DNA from 2 places in the Micromonospora sp. NPDC127501 genome. Region 1 is predicted to be linked to the other one. Evidence: riboswitches for the same ligand, from Rfam matches in the RefSeq annotation. Region 1 holds a riboswitch; the other holds the start of a gene.
The links. A riboswitch is a leader RNA that binds a small molecule or an ion and turns the genes downstream of it on or off. The one in region 1 is predicted to bind ZMP and ZTP.

Region 1 (7,327 bases):
ACACCACGTCGCCGATGTGCTCTGCGCCGAGCTGGCCAGCATGAACGCCGACGACGAGCGGTTCAACGCCAAGACGACGGTGCTGATCGAGAACGTCACCCACCACGTCGAGGAGGAAGAGCAGGAGTGGTTCCCCAAGGTCCGCGACGCGCTGGGCCGCAAGCAGCTCCAGGAGATCGGCGAGAAGATGATCGCGCTGCGCGCGGACGCGCCGCGTACCCCCACCGCACCGAAGGCGATCAAGAAGGCGCTCGATGCGGTGACGGCCTGAGGCACCCGCTCACACCGAAGGGCCCGGCACCACGCCGGGCCCTTCGTCGTGCCCCGCGGGTCAGCTGCCCGATCCCGGTTCGGCCATCCGGCGGTGCTGCTCGGACTTGAGCTTGTCCGGAATGATCTTGCCGGCGGCGGTCTGCACCTTGTTCATCAGCGAGCCGGCGGTGATCGTCTGATCACCCCTCATCATCGCCTCGAAACCCTGCTCGGCGACCTTCGCCGGGTCGTCCTTCTTGCCCGAGCCCACCCGGGTGTCCTCCATGTCGGCCCGGTCGAAGAACTCCGTGTCGGTCGGCCCGGGCATCAGCGAGGTCACCGTGACGCCGGTGTCCTTCAGCTCGTTGCGCAGCGCCTCGGCGAAGGACTGCACGAACGACTTCGACGCGTTGTAGACCGCCTGGAACGGCCCCGGCATGGTGGAGGCGATCGACGAGGTGAAGAGGACCCGGCCCGCGCCCCGCTCGACCATCCCGGGCAGCAGCCGCTTCGCCAGGTGCACCGTCGAGCGCACGTTGAGGTCGACGATCTCCAACTCGTCGGCGAGGTCGGTGCCGCCGACGAAGGCGCCACCGGCGCCCCGACCGGCGTTGAGCGCCAGCGCGTCCAGCGGCCGTCCGGTCGCGGTGACGGCGGCCACCAGTTCCGTCACGCCCTGCTCGCGGGCCAGGTCGACGCGGACCGACCAGATCTGCGGGCCGCCGTCGCGGCGCAGCTTCTGCGCGGCCGTCTCGATGCCGTCGTCCTCGGCCGCGATGACCAGGTCGAAGCCGTGCTCGACGAACTGCGCGGCCAGCTCGTACCCGATCCCGCTGGAGGCCCCGGTCACCAGGGCGAGCGGCCGTTCGGAGGTGGGTGTGGTCATGTTCTCGACTCCTTCTGTGCGAACCCTGGCCGCACCCGTGACGGTGCGGTGGTCACCTACGGTGTGCCCCGCGACGCATCGCCCAATCACGTCGGCGGGGTCGCCTCCCGGAGGGCGGCCCGAACGGCCGGTTCCGGCCCGGTAGGATCCTCCCGGGCCGTTACTGGCGCGTGGGGATGGAGAACCATCGGGGAGCGGCCTCGTCACGTGGACGTTTGCCGAGCGCCTGGGCCTTCCCGCACGTCTGTTGGAGGTCGCATGTCCCGCAACGCCGAATCCACCGCATTCCGGAGTGCCCTTGAGGTGATCCGGGCTGTCGAGCCGCGGGTCGCCGACGCCATCGGCGCCGAACTGACCGACCAGCGAGAGTCGCTCAAGCTGATCGCCAGCGAGAACTACGCCTCCCCGGCGACCCTGCTGGCCATGGGCAACTGGTTCAGCGACAAGTACGCCGAGGGCACCGTCGGCCGCCGCTTCTACGCCGGCTGCCAGAACGTCGACACCGTCGAGGCGCTCGCCGCCGAGCACGCCCGGGAGCTGTTCGGCGCCGCGCACGCGTACGTGCAGCCGCATTCGGGCATCGACGCCAACCTGGTCGCCTTCTGGGCGGTGCTGGCCGACCGGGTGGAGTCCCCCGCCCTGAAGAAGGCCCAGGTCCGCCAGGTCAACGACCTCACCGAGGCCGACTGGTTCGCGCTGCGCCGCGAGCTGGGCAACCAGCGGATGCTCGGCATGTCGCTGGACGCCGGCGGTCACCTCACCCACGGTTTCCGGCCGAACATTTCCGGCAAGATGTTCGACCAGCGCAGCTACGGCACCGACCCGGCGACCGGCCTGATCGACTACGACCGGGTGGCCGAGGCCGCCCGCGAGTTCAAGCCGCTGATCCTGGTGGGCGGCTACTCGGCGTACCCCCGGAAGGTGAACTTCCGGATCCTGCGCGAGATCGCCGACTCGGTCGGTGCCACCTTCATGGTCGACATGGCGCACTTCGCGGGCCTGGTGGCCGGCAAGGTGTTCACCGGCGACTTCGACCCGGTGCCGCACGCGCACATCGTCACGACCACCACGCACAAGTCGCTGCGCGGCCCGCGCGGCGGCATGGTGCTCTGCCAGCCGGAGCTGGCCGACCAGGTCGACCGCGGCTGCCCGATGGTGCTCGGCGGTCCGCTGCCGCACGTGATGGCCGCCAAGGCGGTCGCACTCGCCGAGGCCCGCCGGCCCGACTTCGCCGACTACGCCCAGCGGATCGTCGACAACGCGCAGGCGCTCGCCGAGGGGCTGCTGCGCCGGGGCGCGACGCTGGTCACCGGCGGCACCGACAACCACCTGGTGCTGATCGACGTGTCCGGCTACGGGCTCACCGGCCGGCAGGCCGAGCAGGCCCTCCTCGACTCGGGCATCGTCACCAACCGCAACTCGGTTCCGCAGGACCCGAACGGCGCCTGGTACACGTCCGGCATCCGGATCGGCACCCCGGCGCTGACCACCCGGGGCCTGGGCACCGCCGAGATGGACCAGACCGCCGAGCTGATCCACACCGTGCTGACCCAGACCACCGCCGGCGCCAACGCCGACGGCACCCCGTCGAAGGCGAAGTACACGCTGGACGCCGGCCTGGCCGACAAGATCGCCCGCCAGGCCACCGACCTGCTGGCCACGTACCCCCTCTACCCCGGCATCGACCTGGCCTGAGCTGGGCTGAACGGCTGAGCCCTGGCGGCTGGGCGGTGGCGCCCGACCGCTCTCGTCGATCATGGAGTTGTGGTGCCCGACACGGGCTGGTGCACGACTTTCGTCCACACCCACAACTCCATGATCGACGCAGGCCGGGGGCCGGCGGCGGGCCGTCGAGGCTCAGGCCATGGGGCGCTTCAGGTGGTAGCGGTGGACCTCGGTGCTGCCCTGGACGTTGTTGACGTCCTCGGCTGCGGAGACCAACTCCCACCCCTCCCGGCCGGCGCGGTTGAGGTGCGCGATGGCGGTGTCGCCGTAGGCGGTGATGTCCTTGCGTGACCCGTCCGGCGCGTACCAGACGAACGAGACGTGAAAATTGCGGCCCTGTCCCTGATAGCGGCGGACGAGCAGGGCGTACTCCCAGGCAACCATGCGGCTTATTATGACCGTCCAACCAGGACGGCGGCACGCGGGTCGTCGCGCATTGCCATCCGATGAACGCGGTGTGTCAACCCGCCCGGCGAATCACTTCGTCGGTGATCAGCGCCGCAAGGCGATCCAGCCCGACGTCGATCTGCTCCGGCGTGACCGCGCTGACCGACAGCCGCAACGCGTGGACCGGCGCGGTGTCGTCGTAGAAGTGCGCCATCGGCGTCCACAGCACCCCGTAGTCGCGCCCCGAGCGGTCCAGCAGCGCGTCGTCGACCGGGAACGGCACGGTCACCACCACGAAGAACCCACCGGCCGGCACCGTCCAGCGCACCGCGGGCCGGTCCGGCTGATCGGTCTGGTCCAGCTGGTCCGGCAGAGCCGGGAAGCGCCGGGCGAGGCCGGCCACCAGGTGGCGCAGATTCCGGGTGTACGCGGACCGCTCCCGGGTGTTCGCGGCCACCAGACTGCATCCGTGCTCCAGCAGCCGGCCGCCGATCACCGCCTGCGCGATGGGCGACGTGTTCACCGTGACCATGCTCTTGATCATGGCGAGGTGGTCGGCGAGCGGGCCGACCCGGCCGCCCGGGCCGGCCACCCGCTGGTCGGCGACGACGTAACCCACCCGCGCGCCGGGGAGCACGGTCTTGGCGAACGAGCCGAGGTAGACGACCCGCCGGCCGGTGTCCAACGCCTTCAGGGTGGGCGGGCGCGGGCCGTCGTCGCTGTGGAACAGACCGTACGGGTTGTCCTCCAGCAGCAGCAGGTCCTCCTGCGCCGCCAGGTCCAGCAACCGTTGCCGGTGGGCGGTGTCGATGCTGATCCCGGAGGGGTTGGCGAAGTCCGGCATCAGGTAGCAGGCGCGGGGCCGCAGCCCCGCCGCCCGGGCCCTGTGCACCTGGGCGGCCAGGTCGGCCAGGTCCACCCCGGCCGACCCACCGGCGACCTGCCACACCGGCAGGTCGACCAGCCGGGCCGCCCCGGTCAGCCCGACGTAGGTAGGGGCGACCGCGAGCAACACATCCGCCGGCCCGGCCCGCAACGCCCGCAGCACCAGGAACATGGCCTCCTGGCAGCCGACGGTCACCACCACGTCCTCCGGGTCCACGGTGATCCCCTCGTCGACCGCGAGGTTGCGGGCGATCAGGTGGTGCACGATGCCCTTGGTCCGGCCGTACTGGAGCAGCAGCCGCCGGGCCTGCGCGGGTCGGTGCCCCAGGTCGTCGACGAGGTGCCGGTGGAAGGTGTCCAGGTGCCGGTGCACCGCCGCGAGGTCGAAGAACTCCTCGTACGGCCGGCCGGCCGCGAGGGACACCGCCGCCGGGTAGCGCTCGGACACCTCGTTGAGGAAGTTCATCGAGGTCAGCGCCGGATCGCCCAGCGCGGGGTGCAGGTCGGCGACGAGCAGGTCGACCGGTTCCGCGGCGCTCATCCCTCAGCCCACCCCGAGGGTGCGCAGCTCGCCGGCCGCCACCGGATCGGTGCAGCCGGCCAGGGTGAGCGCGTCGGTCAGCTCGGCGGCGAGCAGCCCCAACGCGTCCCGGGCGGCCGGTTCGCCCCCGGCGGCCAGCGCCCAGAGCAGCGGCCGGCCGACCAGCACCCCGGCCGCACCCAACGCCAGCGCCCGCAGGACGTCGGTGCCGCACCGGATGCCGCTGTCCAGCAGCACCTGGCAGTCGCCCCCGACCGCGTCGACGACCTCCGGCAGCATGGTGACGCTCGCCGGTGAGCCGTCCAGTTGCCGCCCGCCGTGGTTGGAGACGACCACCGCGTCCGCGCCGACCCGTACCGCCTCGGTCGCGTCGCGCGGGTCCAGCAGCCCCTTGACCACCAACGGCAGGTCGACCTGCTCACGCAGCCACCCCAGGTCCGCCCAGCGCAGCGCCGGCGCGAACGACGCGGCGGTGTGCGCGGCGATCGCGGACACCCCGGGGGCACCGGAGTGCGCCAGCGCGTCGCGACCGTCGGGGAGGTTCGCGGCGACCACGTCGGCCGGCAGCCGGAACGCATTGCGCAGGTCCCGGGGACGTCGACCGAGCACCGGGACGTCCACGGTGACCACCAACGCCCGGCAGCCGGCCGCGACGACCCGGTCCAGCAGGTCGCGGACGAGCCCCCGGTCGCGCAGCCAGTAGAGCTGGAACCAGACGTCCGCGCCCGCCCCGGTTACCTGTTCGATGGGTGTGCTGCCCAGCGTGCTGGCCAGGTAGGGAATCCCGGCCGCGCCGGCCGCCGCCGCCAGACCCAGTTCACCGTCCGGGTGCACCAGCCGCTGGTACGCCATCGGCGCCACCCCGACCGGCATGGCGTACCGACGGCCGAGCAGGTGGGTGCCGAGGTCGACGGTGTCCACCCCGCGCAGCACCCGGGGCAGCACCGCGACCCGGTCCAGCGCGCGACGGTTCGCGGCGAGTGTCACCTCCGCCGCGCTGCCGCCGGCCAGGTAGTCCCACACGTCCGGTGGCAGCACGGCCCGGGCCCGCTCGGCGTAGTCGGCGAGCGACACGGCCGGCAGGTCGGTCAACACCCGCTCACCCATCGCCCGACCCCGGGCCCGTCGCGGCATCCGGCTCGGCCGGCTCGGCCGCCCCGCCCGGCCCGGCCGGCAGCCCGAAGCGCTCGCGGAGGAAGGCCGCCGCGCTCTCCTGTGCCCGCCGACCGTCGGTGAAGGTGCCCGGCATGGCGAAGAACCCGTGGATCATGCCCGGGTAGTGCTCCAACCGGGTGGACACACCAGCGTCGCGCAGCCGCTCGGCGTACCGCTGCCCCTCGGCGCACAGGGGATCCAGTTCGGCGGTGATCACCAGCGCCGGCGGCAGGTTGGCCAGGTCGTCGGCGAGCAGCGGCGAGGCCAGCGGATCCCGGGCGTGCGCCGGGTCGGCCAGGTAGTGCGTCCGGTACCAGGCAACCGATCGGCGGTTGAACAGGGCGGGGTCGTCGTCCCCGGCCGGTTCGCCGCTCTGGTCGGTGTTCGGGTAGACCAGCAGCTGCGCGGCGAGCGGCGGCCCGCCCGTACGGCTGAGCAGGGTGACCGCGGCGGCCAGGTTCCCGCCGGCGCTGTCCCCACCCACCGCCAGCCGGGTCGGGTCGACGCCCCACTCGTCGGCGTGCCCGGCGATCCACGAGGTGGCGGCGTGGCAGTCGTGCACCGCCGCCGGGAAGGGGTGCTCCGGGGCGAGGCGGTAGCCGACGGTGATCACCTGACAGGGCACGGCGTTGGCCAGCCGCCGGCAGATGCCGTCGGCGGTGTCGATGCTGCCGAGCGTCCAGCCGCCGCCGAAGAAGTACAACAGGGTGGGCAGCGGGCCCGACCCGCTCGGCCGGTACACCCGCAGTGGCAGCTCCCCGGCCGGGCCGGGGATCCGCTCGTCGCGTACCTCGGTCACCGGCTCGACCGCGCCGCTGCCGGCGCGGATCGCGGCCAGATCCGCGGCGCGCGCCTCGGACAGGGTCTGTGCGTACAGCGGCGGGGTGCCGGCCGTGGCACGGGCCGCCCGGTAGGCCGCCACCTCCGGGTGCACTGCCATGTCACTCCTATCCACCGGCGCTGACCAGCAACGTGTCGATGCCACGCAGGAACAGGCTGCCGCTGTACGTCGGGGTCTCGGTGACCGTCAAGGCGGGGAACCGGGCGAACAGCCGGGGCAGCGCGAGGCGACCCTCCAACCGCGACACCGCCGCGCCGAGGCAGAAGTGCGGGCCCACCCCGAAGGCCAGCGACGGGGGGCCGGAACGGGTCGGGTCGAAGGTGTCCGGGGCCGGAAAGCGGGCCGGGTCGCGGTTGGCCGCCCCGATCATGATCAGCACGTTGTCGTCAGTGGCGACCGGCACGCCGTGCAGCACGGTGTCGGCTGGCGCGGCACGCGCCAGGAAGTGCACGGGGCTCGCCAACCGCAGCACCTCGTCGACGCAACCCTGCGCCAGCGTGGCATCGGTGGGCAGCGCCGCGACAGTCTGCGGGTGAGCCAGCAGCAACGGCAGCCCGTTGCTGAACATGTAGACCGTGGTGACGAAGCTGGCGTTGAACAGCACGATCAGGTTGCTGACCAACTCCTCCTCGGTCAGCTCCACCTCCCCGGAGTC
Region 2 (7,327 bases), on a different contig from region 1:
CATTGGCATGTTGCTTGCACTCGGGACGTTCACTGGGGCTTTGGTTGAGCAACAGCGCAGGTCTTCCGCCCAAGGTGACGAAGCTTCCCAGCCCCACATGTCGTTCTTCAAGCGGCCAAGCGTATTGGCTGGCCTCGCGGTAATGGGCGTAGGCCTGCTGATCGTGATCGCGGCGGGCCTCTTTGCGAACGGGGGGCAGGCCACGGAGGGGTCGAAGGCTCAAGATGAGCGTACGTTGCCAGATCATTCCCCGTCTGCGAGCACGTCTCCATCGGCGAGCCCGTCTCCATCAGCGAGTTCTCCCGTCGGGGGCGCAGAGCCGTGTGCCTCCCCGGCTGGGATCGCACCCACGCCCAGCGGCACGGGCGCCGTCGATGTCGTGCGCCACGATGGTGTACTGGTCATCTCGGAGGGCTACTACGCAGACCTAGATTCTCTCTGTCCTGACTGGAACGTGACAGACGTGCTCGGCACGAAGCAAGACGTCGGCAACAATGGCAAAGCTGTCGTCCGGAGCCTGAGCGGTGGCACCCAGATCGCGGTGGTCGAAAGATCCGCAGCAGCGACCTTTAGTATGTGTTCAGCAAATACTGATTATGTCCCGGATGGTGCCATACCATTCAAAGACTTAAAAGTCGGCGCACGTTACTGTGTGCTCACTGATGCGGGCAGAAGAAGTTTGTTGACCGTCAAGCGGCTGCGTCGTGACGGCGGCCGCACTACGGTCCACCTGGACGTTCGCACCTGGGCGGAGAAGCGGCCCAGCGAGGAGACCAATTATTGGCCCTGGGTGGTCGCCGGCGTCATCATCTTGATGTTGGTTTCTGGGGGAGCTAAGAGCGCCGCAGGCAAGAATGATGACGAGGAGGTAGCCAAGAGCGGGAGGGCCTGAAACCCCAGCTACCGGACGCGCCGCACGAACCCCGCCCAAGCGCTTCTCGTGAAGCGGAGAGTCGCGCCACCGGGGTTCTTGCTGTCGCGCACTGCGATGCTCGTACCGACTTCGGCTACCTCGACGCCTGCGCCGCCGTTGTTGTCGCTGTAGCTCGACTTGCGCCAGACCAGGCGATCCAAAGTCTCCAGGATCACTCTCTCAGGTCTGATGCCGCTCTACGTCGTCCGCCATCCTCAGGATGAGCTTGCGCGACTCTACCGGCCCGAGAGCGGCTGCCCGGAGTCGGTCCCACAGTCGGCCGAGGATCTGACCCGGGTGCCCGCCAGGAGATTTCCATCGCAGGAAGCCGGCTCGATCACTTGATGCTGAGTAGGTGTGGGCGATCGGCTCTGACTACTCAGCATCAAGTGATCTCGGCGATTGGGTTACTGGTTCGCTCGCTCAGCGGCGCGCACGGCGTTACGGAACAGCATCGCGACGGTGGTCGGACCGACCCCGCCGACCCGGGGGGTGATGGCGCCGGCGACCTCGGCGCACGCTTCGTCCACGTCCGGTAGGAGCCGCCGCCCTTCGTAGCGGACGCCGGCACCGATGACGACCGCGCCGGGCTTGACGTGCTCAGGCTGCACGATCCCGGGTACGCCGGCGGCGGCGACGAGGATGTCGGCGCGGCGCGTGTAGCGGGCCCAGTCGGGCACACCGGTGTGGACGACGGTGACGGCGGCGTTGGCGGTCGGGCGCTTCTGGGCGAGCAGCATGGCCAGGGGGCGGCCCAGGGTGGCACCGCGGCCGAGGATCACGACCTCACGACCGGCGACGGGGATCTCGTAGTACGCCAGGAGCGCTTCGATGCCGGCGGGGGTGCACGGCAGCGGGCCGGGCAGGCCGACGGCGAGACGCCCCATGTTCAGCGGATGCATGCCGTCGACGTCCTTGTCCGGGTCGATGGTCTGCAACGCCGCGTCGTAGTCCAGATGCCCCGGAACGGGGTACTGCACGAGCAGCCCGTGCACGCCCGGATCGGTGTTGAACCGGGCGATGGCCTGGTGCAGTTCGGCCTGGGTGGCGGTGGCTGGCAGATGCACGTGCGGGGAGGCGAACCCGAGCGCGGCGGCCTGACGCTGCTTGATGGCGATGTAACCGGCGCTGGCGTCGTCGTCGCCGACGAGGATGGTGGCGAGGCTCGGTGTGATGCCGCGGTTGCGGAGGCGGGCGGCTGCGTCGGCGGTCTCGGCCAGGACGGCTTCGGCGACGGGTGCACCCGGCAGGAGCCGGGCCGCGCCGGACGGGGTGTGCTGTTCGGCAGATTCGCTGGTCGTGGTCATGACGGTCCCTCGACGCAGGCGCCCAGGCGGTCGACGCCCGCGAGAGGCTCCCCGATGGTTCCACCATCCCCGTGCCGCCAGTCGCCGGTGGTTCGATAATGCCGCATCACCTGGGCGGTTGCCCAGTTGGGCCAGCAGCGCCACCGCCAGCGCCGTGCAGACCCGCACCGGGACGTGCTGCCGAACAGCGACATGCCTCAGGGTCATATTTATGGCCCTGAGGAATGTCGCTCGTCGGATGGTGCCGCCGATGGGGCCCGGATGGGCGGTTCGGTAACACTCGTGCTCCGCCTTACGAAGAAGGGGTGTGAAGGCTACGAGGGAGGACGGCCTGTGAATGAGCCGAGCCGAGCCGATGATGACATTTCCGGCATCGGAGCCGATCCGGTGGCCTTCGAGGTCTTCTACCGGCGGCATCTGGAGGCGGTGGGCCGGTTCGTGGCACGGCGGGTCGACGACCCCCATCTCGCCGCCGACCTGACCGCCGACGTGTTCCTTGCGGTGATCGAGTCGGCGGCCGGCTACCGACCGGAGCGGGGGAGCCAGATTGGCTGGCTGTACGGAGTGGCCCGCAACGTCATCGGCGACGAGCGGCGTCGGGCGGCCCAACGACTGAGGGTGACCGGCCGACTGGCCGGACGACGGGACCTCGGCCCCGACGACATCGCCCGCATCGAGGAGCGGATCGACGCCGAGTCGGCGGCCCGCCACACCCATCGGGCGCTGAGCGAGCTGCCCGAGGGCACCCGGACGCTCGTCGAACTCGTCGCCGTGGATGGCCTCACCGTCGCGGAGGCGGCGACAGTGCTCGGGATGTCACCGGTCGCCGCTCGGGTCCGCCTGCACCGTGCCCGCCGCCTCGTCCGCGCCGTGCTCGCCCGCCCGGTCACCACCCTCGCCTGAAATGAGACGGAGATGACGATGAACGAGACCGAACGGTCGCCGCAGGGCTTCGAGGAGCAACTCCTCAGGGATCTGACCGCACACGTCGCCCAACGGGCCGAGGTGGCGTCGGCGGCCCGTCCCGCCGGACGACGTACCCGATTCCTGCGCGGTTGGCGTCTCGCCGGAGCGGTCGGGCTCGCGGTGACGCTGACCGCCGGTGGGCTGGTGGTCCAGACGATGAGGGTGGGCGATCAGCCGCCGCCGACGGCCAACGCGGCGGAGATCTTCCACCTGGCGGCTGCGGCGGCCCGGCAGCAGCCGGAGCTCACCGCCCGACCCGACCAGTACGTCTTCACGGAATCCCTGGCGACGATCCGGGACCTGCCGGACAGCGGTCCTTACCAGACCATTCGGAACCAACTGTGGCAGTCGGCCGGCGGAGTCGCGTACACGCAGGGACGCTACCGACCAGAGAACGACCCGAACGGGTGGGGCGAGTTGAAGGTGCTCCGCATGGGCGATGCCGCCGATCCCACGAAGGAACTGGACGCGTTCCAGCCGCCCGCGTACCACGGCGACCTCCCCACCGATCCGGACGAGCTGCTTCGATACCTTCGGGAAAACCCGGTCGACCTGCATCTTCCCGAAGGAGCCGATGAGGAGGCCGTCTACGGGGACGAGAGCATGGCGTACACCACGGCACGGTCGATGGTCCGTGGCGACTACGTGCCGCCCCGCGCGCTCGCGGCGCTGTTCGAAGTGCTGGCACGGGAGCCCGGAGCGGTGGTCATTTCGGGCGACGTGGTGGACGCCGCCGGTCGGCATGGGGTGGCGATCCGGATGCCCGGCGTGATTGGTGGGAACGAGGACCTTCTCTTCGACCGAGACACCCACGTCTTCCTCGGCACCAGAAGTTCGGTGGTGCGAAACGGCAAAGAGTCCCTGTACGCGGCTATCGCGCAACTGCGCATCGCCATCGTCGACCGGCCGGGCCAGTTGCCCTGATCGGTGGTGGGCGCGCCCCAGCCCTGACTGGTCCGGTGAGGTTGCACCGGTCAGGGCTGGACGAACAGGGGCCCGTAGTTCGAGCGGAACATCTGCTCGCCGAGGCGGCGCATCACCAGGTCGCGCAGCGCGGGCGGGAGCCCGGTTGCCTTGTCCCGGCGGTGGGTCTGGCTGAGCACCCAGTCGGTGCGTGGGCGTCGCCGCGCCTCGTACCCGCGCAGGGCTTCGGCAACGGACCCGGCGGTGGCCAACGAGGAGGCGAGCACGACCGCGTCCTCCAGGGCCATCGCCGCGCCCTGGGCCATGTTCGGCGAGGTGGCGTGGGCGGCGTCGCCGATCAGCAGCACCGGCCCCCGGGACCAGGAGTCGAGCACGACCTCCTGGTTCGGCCCGGCGTGCAGGGTGCTGTCGTCGTAGTCCAGGGCCTTGAGCATGGTGGTCACCGGCTCGGTGAACGTCGCGGCCAGCTCGTCGCGCCAGCCGGGCCGGTCGGCCACCGGGCCGTCGTTGTAGTAGCAGTACGTCTGCTCGGCGCTGATCGGGATGGTCAGGAACTGCCGACCACGCCCCAACTGCACCGACCAGACCGGCTCGTCGTCGACGCGGGGAGCAACCCACCGGTACGCGTACTGGCCGAGGTCGTGGGCCGCCTGACCGTCGAAGGCGAGCCGGCGGACCGTCGAGTTCACTCCGTCCGCGCCGAGCACCAGGTCGTACCTCGCGGTGGCACCGTCGTCGAACTCGACGGCGACCTGGTCGCCCTCCGCAAGGAGCGCGACCGGTTGGCGGCCCCAGCGGATCGGGGTGTCGCCGACGCCGGCGAGCAGCGCCCGGTGCAGGTGCGCCCGGGGCAGCGACACACACGGCCCGACGCCCTGCCACAGCGCGGCCACGTCGATGTCGAAGAGGCGACGTCCGCGCTGGTTGGCACTGCGCTGCCGGGTGATCTCCACGGAGACGTCGGCGACCGGCTCGGCCAGACCGAGTACGTCGAGCATCCGGGTCGCGTTGCCGGTGAGGTAGATGCCGGTGCCGGAGTCGGTCGGCCCGGGTGCCCGCTCGACCACGTCGACCGTCGCACCCCACTCGCGTAGCGCGGCCACCGCTGCCAGTCCGGCGACCCCGCCGCCGACGATCAGCACCCGGATACCGTCACCCCGCACGACACTTTCCTCCCCGTTGCCCCTGCTCGACCCCGCTGAGCTGCTGCTCAACGCTCCAGCCGCCGCAGCACTCTACGAGGCGGGTGAGGCAGCGCACGGAAATGGGGGCTGAACTACCGAGGAATGGGCTGCGACGATGAGGCATGACGACCGCTGAGACGTACGCCGAGTTCGGCAGCCGCGAGGCGCGCGGGGTGTCGCCCACGTATGAGCGCCTGTCGCAGGCCGTAGCCCGCGACGACGACCTGCTCACCCTGCTCGACGGGCTTCCGCCGGCCAAGCGGCAGCCGAATCTGCTGTTCGGCGTCGTCCGCTGGCTCGGCGGCCCGGTCGACGACCCGGCCGCGTTCCACGACCACGTGGTGACGCACTGGCCGGCCATCGAGGCGCAGATGCTCACCCGGGCCACCCAGACGAACGAGGCGGGCCGGTGCGCGGTCCTGCTGCCGGTGCTCGCCGCGTTGCCGCAGCCACTCGCCCTGCTGGAGGTCGGTGCGTCGGCAGGGCTCTGCCTCTACCCCGACCGCTACGCGTACCGCTACGGCGACCATCGGGTCGGCTCCGGTGAGCTGGTCCTCGACTGCGCGGCCGACGGGTTGGCGCCGCCGGCCCGCGTACCCCAGGTGGTGTGGCGGGCCGGCCTGGACCTCAACCCGCTCGACGTGACCGACAGCGACGACGTGTCCTGGTTGGACGCGCTGATCTGGCCGGAGCACGCCCACCGGCGGGCCCGGCTGCGCGCCGCGGCGGCGGTCGCCGCGGCCGACCCGCCGCTGCTGGTCCGCGGCGACCTGGTGGACGACCTGCCGGCGCTGGCCGCGCGGGCGCCGTCCGACGCGACGCTGGTGGTCTTCCACACGTCCGTGCTCTATCAGGTGCCGCCCCCGCGCCGCGACGCGTTCGTCCGGTTGGTCCGCGAGCTGCCGGGGCACTGGGTGGCGAACGAGGGGCCGGACGTGCTCCGGTACGACGGGCTGCCCGGCCCGCCGAGCGACGCGCTGCACAACGTCCTCGCGCTCGACGGAAAGCCGCTGGCCTGGGCCAGAGGCCACGGCCAGGCGCTGACCTGGTTCGGCTGACGTCACCAAGCCGCTCTTTCGACGCGGTCAGCTCAACGAGCCGGCTCGGGCATCCGGTGGCGCAGGGCCCGGATGAACCAGTCCACCGCCGGCACCGTCGCATCGCCGGCGGGCCAGCCGTTGAGCACCGCCAACAGGTCGAGGTAGCGGTCCCGGCGGGGGTCGTTGGCCGGCACCAGCCGTTCGAGCAACCGCCGACGCAGGTCGGCCTCGTCGGAGTGACAGTGCAGGCTTGCGTACCGGTTGGTGACCGCTGCGACCACCGGATCGGCGTCCGGGCTGCCCGGGTCGAGACCAGCGGCGAGGGCGGGGGCCACCGCGTCCCGGACCACCGCGACGGCGTCCGGGCGGGGCAGCCCCGGGACGTCGTGGTCGACGGCGTGCTGTCGCGCCAGCCGCCGCATCCGGGCCCGGAACGCGGGGTCCCGGCACAACTCGGCCAGCTCCAGCCACGCCTCGATCTGCTCGGTGCTGGGGTCGTCGGGAAGCTCCGGCGTCAACGAGACGAACACACCCGGGTACGCGGGCTGGTCGCCGAGGCCGGCGAAGACGCTGTCCAGGAAGTCGGTCACCAACTGGCCGCGTTCGCGGTCGGTGAGCTGGGCCAGTCGGTGCAGCTCGTCCACCTCGATCGGCCCCGACCCACGCCTCGCCGCGACGGTGAGCACCGCCTGGCGCAGCCGCAGCACCCGGATCTGCACGGCCAACGCCTGGGCGTGCGCGGCGGCGACCTCGGGCAGCGGCACCTCGTTGTCCACCACCCGCCGGATGGTGGCCAGGTCCAGGCCCAGGTCACGCAGCGTCCGAACCAGTTCCAACCGGGCCACGGCCGCCGGGCCGTACCGTCGGTAGCCGGCCGGGCTCCGGTCCGTCGGCGGCACCACCCCGCTGTCGGCGTAGTACCGGATGGTCTTGACGCTCAGGCCGGTCCGTCGGGCCAGGTCGCCGATCGTGTGGAACGTCTGCCCGCTCATG

Region 2: it holds a riboswitch for ZMP and ZTP, as region 1 does, so the genes downstream of both, ABTW72_RS16670 (bifunctional 5,10-methylenetetrahydrofolate dehydrogenase/5,10-methenyltetrahydrofolate cyclohydrolase) here and ABTW72_RS29110 (glycine hydroxymethyltransferase) in region 1, are expected to answer to the same signal.

The regions. Positions count from the first base shown of each region.
Region 1 is NZ_JBEORJ010000016.1:42,784-50,110, reverse strand. Features, by position in the region: gene ABTW72_RS29120 (hemerythrin domain-containing protein) at 1-271, shown strand, start outside; gene ABTW72_RS29115 (SDR family NAD(P)-dependent oxidoreductase) at 332-1,138, opposite strand; ZMP/ZTP riboswitch at 1,288-1,377, shown strand; gene ABTW72_RS29110 (glycine hydroxymethyltransferase) at 1,397-2,833, shown strand; gene ABTW72_RS29105 (hypothetical protein) at 2,996-3,256, opposite strand; gene ABTW72_RS29100 (aminotransferase-like domain-containing protein) at 3,324-4,676, opposite strand; gene ABTW72_RS29095 (alpha-hydroxy acid oxidase) at 4,680-5,783, opposite strand; gene lipP1 (LipP1 family hormone-sensitive lipase) at 5,776-6,771, opposite strand; gene ABTW72_RS29085 (cytochrome P450) at 6,779-7,327, opposite strand, start outside.
Region 2 is NZ_JBEORJ010000006.1:311,873-319,199, reverse strand. Features, by position in the region: gene ABTW72_RS16680 (hypothetical protein) at 1-892, shown strand, start outside; gene ABTW72_RS16675 (DUF397 domain-containing protein) at 901-1,089, opposite strand; gene ABTW72_RS16670 (bifunctional 5,10-methylenetetrahydrofolate dehydrogenase/5,10-methenyltetrahydrofolate cyclohydrolase) at 1,321-2,220, opposite strand; ZMP/ZTP riboswitch at 2,234-2,315, opposite strand; gene ABTW72_RS16665 (RNA polymerase sigma factor) at 2,554-3,123, shown strand; gene ABTW72_RS16660 (CU044_5270 family protein) at 3,136-4,110, shown strand; gene ABTW72_RS16655 (FAD-dependent monooxygenase) at 4,161-5,273, opposite strand; gene ABTW72_RS16650 (DUF2332 domain-containing protein) at 5,417-6,352, shown strand; gene ABTW72_RS16645 (MerR family transcriptional regulator) at 6,385-7,326, opposite strand.